DNA from 3 places in the Pseudomonas sp. TWI929 genome. Region 1 is predicted to be linked to each of the others. Evidence: riboswitches for the same ligand, from Rfam matches in the RefSeq annotation. Region 1 holds a riboswitch; each other region holds the start of a gene.
What was found. A riboswitch is a leader RNA that binds a small molecule or an ion and turns the genes downstream of it on or off. The one in region 1 is predicted to bind cobalamin.
Positions count from the first base shown of each region.

Region 2: it holds a riboswitch for cobalamin, as region 1 does, so the genes downstream of both, ABE456_RS08875 (CbtB domain-containing protein) here and ABE456_RS22035 (ABC transporter substrate-binding protein) in region 1, are expected to answer to the same signal.
Region 3: it holds a riboswitch for cobalamin, as region 1 does, so the genes downstream of both, ABE456_RS26355 (TonB-dependent receptor) here and ABE456_RS22035 (ABC transporter substrate-binding protein) in region 1, are expected to answer to the same signal.

Region 1 covers NZ_JBDJLK010000069.1:26,446-29,712, reverse strand. Annotated here, with positions in the region: gene ABE456_RS22040 (DUF1624 domain-containing protein) at 43-1,209, shown strand; cobalamin riboswitch at 1,238-1,437, shown strand; gene ABE456_RS22035 (ABC transporter substrate-binding protein) at 1,548-2,558, shown strand; gene ABE456_RS22030 (iron ABC transporter permease) at 2,558-3,267, shown strand, end outside.
Region 2 covers NZ_JBDJLK010000014.1:24,509-27,775, reverse strand. Annotated here, with positions in the region: gene cobM (precorrin-4 C(11)-methyltransferase) at 1-267, opposite strand, end outside; gene ABE456_RS08885 (cobalamin biosynthesis protein) at 301-687, opposite strand; gene ABE456_RS08880 (CbtA family protein) at 687-1,373, opposite strand; gene ABE456_RS08875 (CbtB domain-containing protein) at 1,383-1,571, opposite strand; cobalamin riboswitch at 1,665-1,890, opposite strand; gene ABE456_RS08870 (GNAT family N-acetyltransferase) at 2,085-2,564, opposite strand; gene ABE456_RS08865 (LysE family translocator) at 2,688-3,267, shown strand, end outside.
Region 3 covers NZ_JBDJLK010000113.1:10,611-13,877, forward strand. Annotated here, with positions in the region: gene ABE456_RS26345 (carboxymuconolactone decarboxylase family protein) at 1-83, shown strand, start outside; gene ABE456_RS26350 (GNAT family N-acetyltransferase) at 162-731, shown strand; cobalamin riboswitch at 790-998, shown strand; gene ABE456_RS26355 (TonB-dependent receptor) at 1,107-3,233, shown strand.

The sequences.
Region 1 (3,267 bases):
GATAACATTCCAGATGACATTCATTCCTACCAGCGACCCTCCATGACAAGCACCAGCGCCACCCCCACCTTGCTTACCCAGCGCCTGCAGAGCATCGATGCCCTGCGTGGCCTGGTGATCCTGTTCATGCTCCTGGACCACGTCCGCGAGACCTTTTTCCTGCACCGCCAGGTCAGCGACCCAATGGTTATCGACACCACTGAGCCGGCGCTGTTCGTCAGCCGCACCCTGGCCCACCTGTGTGCGCCGGTGTTCGTCCTGCTGACCGGCCTTTCGGCCTGGCTGTACGGCGAGAAGCACCAGGGCCGTGGCGACGTTTCGGTGTTCCTGTTCAAGCGCGGGCTGTTTCTGGTGGTGCTGGAGTTCACCCTGGTCAACTTCGCCTGGACCTTCCAGCTGCCACCCAGCGTGATCTACCTGCAAGTGATCTGGGCCATCGGCGTCAGCATGGTCGCCATGTCGCTGCTGGTGTGGCTGCCTCGCACCGCGCTGCTCGCCCTGGGTGCAGTCATCATTGCAGGCCACAACCTGCTCGACAGCCTGCACTTTGGCGTGGAATCGGCCCTGCATGTGCCATGGGCGATCCTGCATGACCGCGGCTGGCTGGAATTCTCCGACAGCCTGCGCCTGCGCACGTCCTACCCGGTGCTGCCGTGGATCGGTGTCATCGCCCTGGGCTATGGCCTGGGCCCCTGGTTTGCCCGCGGCAGCGAGACCGGCCAGCGCCAGCAACGCTTGCTGCTGGCCGGGTTGCTGGCGCTGCTGGGCTTTGTCGTGCTGCGCATGTTCAACGGTTATGGTGAAGCACCGTGGAGTGGCTACCCCACCTTTACGCAAACCCTGATGAGCTTCTTCAACATCACCAAGTACCCACCGTCGCTGCTGTTCCTGGCCCTGACCCTGGGCTGCGGCCTACTGTTGCTGCGCGCTTTCGAACGCGCCGGCCAGGCACGCTGGATCAGTGCCCTGGCGGTGTTCGGTGCTGCACCCATGTTCTTCTACCTGCTGCACCTGTATGTGCTGAAGCTGCTGTACCTGGCCTGCGTGGCGATGTTTGGCCTCAACCATGGCGACTATTTCGGCTTCGACGGCATCGCTGCGGTGTGGCTGGGTGCGCTGTTGCTGGCGGTTTCGCTGTATCTGCCGGTCCGCTGGTTCGCCCGGCTGAAGCAGCGTCGCCGCGACATCAGCTGGCTGAAGTACTTCTGAAAAGCGTTTTCACCCGGCGGCGCGATGGTCTACCATGCGGGCCGCCGGTTTCCACCACGGAATTAATAGGGAATCCCAGGCCCGCCAATACGGGCCAAACGGAACTGCCCCCGCAACTGTAGGTGCCGAGCCTGCTCCATCGATGCCACTGGGTTTAACTGCTCGGGAAGGCCGGAGCCGGGCCATGACGCATCAGTCAGGAGACCTGCCGGCCTACATTCACCAACCGGCGGGGTGTCCGGGATTGGCCATCTGTGTTGCCCCTGCTGCAAGCGGGGGCGCGGCGATGCCTGTCCGTGCGTTCATTCCGTGAACTGTCCGATAGGAGATCGCCCAGCATGCTGCCCCGTTTCGCCACCTTGCTCGCCGGCCTTGGCCTCAGCGGCCTGGCCCAGGCTGCCGCCACCCAGTACCCGCTCACGGTCGACAACTGCGGCAAGCCGCAGACCTTCGCCCAGGCGCCGCAGCGCGCGGTCACCATCGGCCAGGCCGGCACCGAGATGCTCTATGCACTGGGCCTTGGCGACAAGCTGGCGGGTACCTCGCTGTGGTTCAACAACGTATTGCCCGAGTACCAGGCGCTGAACGCCAAGGTGCCGCGCCTGGCCGACAACGACCCCAGCTTCGAGGCGGTGGTCGGCAAGCGCCCACAACTGGTGGCAGTGCAGTTCGAGTGGATGGTCGGCGCCCAGGGTGTGGTCGGTACCCGCGAACAGTTCGACGAGCTGAAAATCCCCACCTACCTGCTGCCATCGGACTGCGAAGGCAAGGACAACCTGGTCGGCGCCGACGGCACCCGCCTGCAGGCGTTCCAGGTAGACAGCATCTACAAAAGCGTCAGCCAGCTGGCGGAAATCTTCAACGTGCAAGAACGTGGCACGGCGCTGAACGCCGAGCTCAAAAGCCGCCTGGACAGCGCCAAGGCGCAACTGGCCGGCAAGGACCTGTCGGCCACCTCGGCGCTGTTCTGGTTCTCCAGCGCCGACCTCGATATCGACCCCTATGTAGCGGGGCGCCAGGGTGTCGCCGACTTCATGTTGCGCACCCTGGGCGTGCGCAACGTGGTCGAGTCCAGCGAAGAGTGGCCAACCGTAGGCTGGGAAACCCTGGCCAAGGCCAACCCTACCTGGCTGATCATCGCCCGCATGGACCGTCGTCGCTTCCCCGCCGACGACTACCAAAAGAAGCTGGAATTCCTGCGCAGCGACCCGGTAACGCGCAACATGGACGCGGTAAAGCACGACCGCATCATCATCCTCGACGCCGACGCCATGCAGGCCGGCATCCGCCTGTTCCGTGGCGTACAGACGTTGTCGGCAGCCTTTGCCAGCGGTAAAGCCAGCCAGTGATCAATCGACTGCTACCCTGCATCGCCGTTGCCCTGGCAGCCCTGTTGGCTGCCCTGCTGGCCGGTACCGCCATCGGCGAAACCAACCTGTCGCCCAGCGTGGTCGGCCAGGTGCTGGCCAACCACCTGTGGCACGCCGGCTACCCGGTCGACCCGATCGACGCCGGCATCGTCTGGAACTACCGCCTGACCCGCACCCTGGTCGCGGCGGCCTGCGGTGCCGGCCTGGCCACCTGTGGGGTGATCCTTCAGGCGCTGTTGCGCAACCCACTGGCCGAGCCTTACCTGCTAGGCCTGTCTGCCGGTGCCTCGACCGGTGCAGTACTGGTCGGCCTGCTGGGCCTGGGCAGCCTGGCCTTGAGCATGTCCGCCGGGGCCTTCATCGGCGCCCTGGCGGCCTTTGCCCTGGTGCTGGTGCTGGCCCGCGCGGCAGGCCCCAGCAGCAACAACGCCCAGGTGATCCTGGCCGGTATTGCCGGCTCGCAACTGTTCAACGCCCTGACCGCGTTCCTGATCACCAAGTCGGCCACCGCCGAGCAGGCGCGCGGCATCCTGTTCTGGCTGCTGGGCAACCTCAGCGGCGTGCGCTGGCCTTCGGTGTGGCTGGCCGTGCCGGTCGCGCTGTTCGGTCTGCTGGTATGTCTGTGGCACCGCCGTGCGCTGGATGCGTTCACCTTCGGCGTCGATTCGGCCGCCTCGCTGGGTATCCC
Region 2 (3,267 bases), on a different contig from region 1:
GATGGCGCCATACAGGCTTGGGTCGCCGCTATGTACCCGGGCCACATCCTGGCCTTGTTCGTGAGCGTTGCGCATGGCCGCGATGATCTGCTCCAGGTGCAGCTCGGCACTGTTGATCACGGTCTCGGCCTGGTGGCCTTCGAGCACGGCGGCCGGTACCAGTGAGCCGGCATAGATGATCACCGGGCACTGGCGGATCAGCCGTTGGCCCTTGACCGTGATCAGTTCCGGGTCGCCGGGGCCGGCGCCGATGAAGTAGACGGTCATGGAAAGTCCTTGCAAGAAAAGGATATGAAGCGTTCAGCAGGCCAGGGCGAGCGTGGCCGGACCCAGTACCTGACGGGGCAGCAGCAACCGGGCAGTGCCAAGCCACTGGCTGGCCAGGGCCAGGGCAGCGCTCTCCGCCACGCCCCAGCAGCCGCTATGGGCATGGGCAGCGGCAGAACGATGGCTGAGCAATGGTTCGTAGGGTTGCAGTTGCGCGCCATGGTACAGCACCAAGGGCAAACCGAGGCGATCGGCCAGTTGCTGCAAGCCGGGTTCGTCGGCCTTAAGGCTAATGCTGGCGATACCGCGTAGATCGGCCAACGCCAGGCCCTGGTGTTCCAAGGCCTGGCGCAGCAAGGTTTGCAGGGTATCCGCCGGGCAACCCCGGCGGCAACCGAAACCGGCGTAAAAAACCGGCATCAGGCCTGGCTGGAACGGCGGAACAGCCATGCGCTGAGCAGGCCCAAGGCCAGCCAGAAGGCGGCGTTGGTCAGCCAGGAGGCCAGTTTGAACTGGGTTTCCAGTGCTTCGGGGGCCAGGCTTTCGTGCACTTCGGGCTGCGGTGCGCCGATTACATGGGGAATGACCAGCAGCACGGCGCCCAGCGCCTTCAGCAGCCAGTGGCGGGCGAATACCAGCATGGCCAGCCCCAGGGCTGTAGCGCTGGCTGTGCCAACCCACCAGGCCTGGCGTTGCCCCAGGTCGGCGGCCGCAGTACCTGGCAGTTCTGGTGGCAGGCCCAGGGTCGGGGCCAGGCAGAACACGGCAAAGCCGGCCAGCCCCCACAATGCGCCAGTGCCGGCGCGCTTGGGCTCGCGCAGGCTGTACAGGGCGGTGAGGATCAAGGCGAAGCCGACCGCGACCACCAGGTTGCCACCGGTGGTAGACAGCACGCGCTGCCAGCCGTCTTCCGGCGACCAGGCTTCGGCACTGTGTTCATGGGCGGCCACTTCACTGCCATGTTCGTGGTGTGCGGCCGGTGCCGCAGACTCGTAGGTTTCTGCCTCGAGAATCAACGGGGCGACCCAGAAACTCTGCAGCAGGGTCAGCAGCAAGGCAGCAAGCAGCCCGCTGAAGCCCGCGGTACGGGCAATGCGCGTAATCATCGGGCGTACTCAGTGGCAGGGGAAGGCGGCGCTGTGGCGGGTGTCGTGGGCGGCGTTGTGCACGGCCTCGATGTGCGAGAAGCCGGCGAAGTACACCAGGCACAGGCCCAGCAGGCTGGCGCCGACGGCGATGACTACACGCTGACTGAGGGTGACCGGGGTGGCAAGGCTGTGCTGCTTGGCGCTGGTGACGGGCATGACGCGTTCCTCTGCTTTTTTGTGGGCAACGGGCGAGCGCGGCAGCCCCGGGCATGATTGCCCAGGGGAATGCAACAGCGCCCGCCCACCGCGGGGTGTTCATGAACGCCAGGCCGGTCTCCGGGCTTGCGAGGAGGAGCAGGGCTCCTGGAAGGCGTCACCTTCCCATGCCGAACTACCGGGCACAGTGGTATAGACGCTTCGCTCGCTTACCGTTGCGGGGGCAGCACCGGCCTTGTCCGGCCCTGTTTGCAGGGCCTGCGACGCACCGGTTTCCCGTTTCACCCCCATTGGGGGCACCTGAACGTGAGGTGTAAGGAGAGCATGGGGCGGGCTTGGCGTCAATTGCCAAGTACCGCAGCAGCAACCCATAAGCTGAAGGAGATTGCCCAGCCCTTTGGGCTGCGCTGTCACGCAGATAACTGTGCTGGCAGCTGCTCCGCGTACCCTGTGGGAGCGGGCGCGCCCGCGAAGGGGCCGGCACAGGCGACAGACAGCAGCCAGTTTGCCCAATCAACCCCGGGCAAACGCCGCCAGTTTCTCCCCATCCAACCGGTAACGCACCCACTCGTCCTGCGCCTCGGCCCCCAACTTCTCATAGAAGCCGATCGCCGGCTCGTTCCAGTCCAGCACACTCCACTCCAGCCGCCCGCAGTTGTTCGCCACTGCCTCGCGGGCAATGTGCTGCAGCAACTGCCGCCCGGCGCCGTCACCGCGCTGCTCGGGCGTCACGTAAAGGTCTTCCAGGTAAATGCCATTGCGCCCCAGCCAGGTCGAGTAACTGTAGAAGTACACCGCAAAACCGATAGCCCGCCCATCGCGTTCGCACATCAGGCTGTGCACGGTGCTGCCTTCGTCGAACAGGCTGTGCTCGATGTCGGCAAGGCTGGCGACCACTTCGTGGCGGGCGCGCTCGTACTCGGCCAGTTCAGTGATGAAGGCCAGGATCTGCTCGGCATCGGTACGAACGGCAGGTCGAATGGTGAGGCTCATGGGGACGGCTTCCTTGATCCAAGTGGCGGTACAGTAATGTGTATCTACATAATTTATTAGAACTGTATCGGTCGCAAGAGAGGGCGACTCCGTTAGTGTGACAGCACCTATCAAGAAAGTGGAATGCCCGCCATGCTTGCCTCTGCCGACTTGCTGACTGCCTTCGTGCTGTTTGCCTTCGTGTCTTCCATTACCCCTGGGCCCAACAACACCATGTTGCTGGCCTCGGGGGTGAACTTTGGCGTGCGTCGCTCGATCCCCCACGCGCTGGGTATCAGCTGTGGCTTCATGGTGATGGTACTGGCCGTCGGCCTGGGCCTGGGTGAGGTGTTCAAGGCCTGGCCGCCGTTATACACAGTGCTGCGCTACACCGGCGCCGCTTACCTGCTGTACCTGGCCTGGAAGATCGCCACCTCCGGGCCGGTCGGCACGGCTTCATCCAGCGCACGCCAACCGCTGGGCTTCTGGGGCGCGGCAGCCTTCCAGTGGGTAAACCCCAAGGCCTGGGTGATGGCGGTGGGGGCGATTACCACCTACACGCCGGCGCAGGGCTATGTGACCAATGTGATCGTCATTGCTGCCTTGTTCGCCCTGGTCAACCTGCCAAGCGTGGGTGTGTGGGTGATGTTCGGCAGCGCCCTGCGCAACCTGTTGCAGAACCCGCGCTGGCTGATGCTGTTCAATGTCCTGATGGCCTTGCTGC
Region 3 (3,267 bases), on a different contig from region 1:
GCGTGGCCGTGGCAATGAACGCTGGTGCTGCACTGGTCTATTCCGCACGGGCCATGGATGCGGTGGGCAAGGCCAACGGCTGAGCACAAACGGCGTCGCCGCCCTTGCGCGACGGCGCCGCGCCACCCAGACTGGGCGGCTAAGCACTCTCAGGAACCCGCATGATCCACATTCGCCCCATGACGCCCGAAGACTTCGAACGCTTCTGGCCTACCTTCCAGGCTGTTGTCCAGGCCCGTGAAACCTACGCATACGACCCGGCCCTGACCTTTGAACAGGCCAGCCAGCTGTGGCTGGAGCTGCCATTGCACACCCTGCTGGCCGAAGAGGATGGCGAGCTGCTGGGTTCGTATTATCTCAAGGCCAATGCCACCGGGCCTGGCGCGCATGTGGGTAATTGCGGCTACATGGTCTGCGAACAGGCACGTGGCCGGGGCGTGGCGCGCTTGATGTGCGAGCATTCGCAGAAGCTGGCACGCCAGGAGGGCTTTCTGGCCTTACAGTTCAACTCAGTGGTAGCCAGCAATGAAGTGGCAGTGGCGCTGTGGCACAAGCTGGGCTTCGAAACGGTCGGCCGCTTGCCCAAGGCCTATCGCCATGCCCGACTGGGGCTGGTGGACTGCCTGGTGATGTACAAGTGGCTGGCGGATGAGCCAGTGGTAGAGAAGCCGCCGCTGCTGATCGGGCGCAAGAACATCGAGGCACGGGTTTCGCGTCGGCGCGGGCGCTAACCTGCCTACCACGGCCCCATAACCCCAGCAAATTTGACGCCCTAACATTTCAATGGTCAGATGCGCGCCAGTTTCAGGTGTCCTGCGCCGCCGCGCGCAGGGTGAAACGGGAAGCCGGTGCGTCGTGTTGCCCACGACAAGTCCGGCGCTGCCCCCGCAACGGTAAGCGAGCGAACCCTTCGACAAACCACTGTGCACATGCATGGGAAGGTGAAGGTTTCCTGCCCCTCGCAAGCCCGGAGACCGGCCTGAAGCCTCACTTGGCAACCCGCGGTGGGCGGGCGCAGGCCGGTATCCGTGCGCGCGCTTGCGGGCACGGTGTGCCTTTGCGTGTTTTCCACCGGGATCCATTCATTCCTGCAGCAGTGGAACGACATGTCCCGTATGTTCAAGCTTCACCCTCTGGCGGCCTGCCTGGCCGTCGCCCTGCCGGCCCAGGCCGATGGCCTCGACCAACACCCCCTGGCCCTGCCTTCCACGGCCATCACCGGTACCTTCGACAGCCACGACATCGACCTGGCCACGCCCACCCAGGCCGGCTCGCGCCTTGGCCTCAGCGCCCTGGAAACACCAGCCAGTACCAGCAGTATCAGCGCCGAACAGATCCAGCAGCGCAACAACCTCACCGTGCAGGACGCGGTAACCAGGTCCCCAGGCATCACCTACGTCGGCTCCCCTGGCGATGGTGGCACGGGCCTTTCCGCTCGCGGTTTTGCCGGGCACGGCTCGGTGATGACCCTGTTCGACGGCGCACGCCAGTACACCGGTGCCGGCACCCAGACCTTCCCGGTTGACCCATGGATGGTCGAGCGCATCGATGTGATTCGCGGCCCCGCTTCGGTGTTGTATGGCGAGGGCGCCACCGGTGCGGTGGTCAACGTGATCCCGAAAAAACCGTTTGCCGGCGAGGTGCACAACCACCTGCGCCTGGGCTACGGTTCGTGGGACCGCCAGCAGCTCGGCCTGGACAGCGGCGGCAGCCTTGGCGAGCGCCTGAGCTATCGGCTGACCCTGAACCAGCAGGCCGGCAATGGCTGGGTCGACCGCACCACTTCACGCAGCCTGGCCCTGAGCGCGGCACTGCGCTTCGATGCCAGCGACGACCTCAGCTTTACCCTCGCCCATGACCGCGGTGAGGCACAACCTGCCAACTACTACGGCACACCACTGATCGACGGCCACTACCGCAGCAGCCTGCGTAATAAAAACTACAACGTGCAGAACGACGTGCAGCGCTACGACGACGAATGGACCCGGTTGACCGCCGACTGGGCGCTGAACGACCACGTCAGCGCCAGCAACCAGTTGTACTACATCAAGAGCCGCCGCCACTGGCGCAATGCCGAGAATTATGACTGGGACGCCGAGCGCCAGCAGTTGCTGCGCGGCAGCTACCTGGAAATCAAGCACAACCAGGAACAGTTCGGCGACCGCCAGACCTTCACCTTCGACCACTCGCTGTTCGGCCTGGCCAGCAAGACCGTACTCGGAGCCGAGTACAACAAGGTGCGCTTCAACGTCGACAGCAATGCGCCTTACAACGATGTCGGCGGCGACTACATCGACCCGTGGCAACCGCAGCCGGGCGGGTTCCACAGTGCCTCGCCGCTGCGCCCACAAACCCTGTCCACCACCCACACCTTCGCTCTGTTCGCCGAAAACCGCCTGCAGCTGAGCGATCGCCTGTCGCTGGTAACCGGCGTGCGCCGCGACCAGAACCACATCGACCGCGACAACCTGACCAACGACAGCCGCAGCGATCGCAGCCTGCAAGGTGGCAACTGGCGCGTCGGGCTGGTGTTTGCGGTTACCGACGACCTGTCGCTGTATGGCCAGTACTCCACCAGCGAGGACGGGGTCGACAACCTGATCAGCCTCAGCCCGAGCCAGATGCACTACGACCTGACCGAAGCGAAGCAGACCGAGGTGGGGCTCAAGCAACGTTTCTGGGACGGCCGTGGCGAATGGACCTTGGCGGCCTACCACATCGTCAAGAAGAAGCTGCTGGTGGACGACCCGATCACCCACGAGCCACAACAAGCCGGCCAGCAGACGTCCGATGGCCTGGAGGCGACCTTGGAACTGGCGCTGGCGCACCAGTTGCAAGTGTCGGCCAACGCGTCGCTGGTGCGCGCCAGGTATGACGACTTCGCCGAAATGGTCGACGGTGTCGCGCAGGACCGCGCGGGCAACCGACCGGTCAACGTGCCGCGGCGTACCGCCAACCTGTGGCTGAGCAAAGGCTTCGGGCAGCAGGTGGAAGTCGGTATGGGCGCGCGCTATGTGGATGAGCGTTATGCCGATACCGCCAATACCCAGAGCGCCCCCGGGTACACCGTGGTAGATGCCAACATCGGCTGGCAGGTGTTACCGGATGTGCGGCTGGGGTTGCAATTGAACAACCTGTTCGACCGTGAGTATGTGCAGTCGGCGTTCAGCGGGCAGCAGTGGCTGATGGGGATGCCACGGTCTTACTTTGCGACGGTGGATTACAGCTTCTGACTGGCACTGGCCCGTGCCGGCCTCTTCGCGGGCT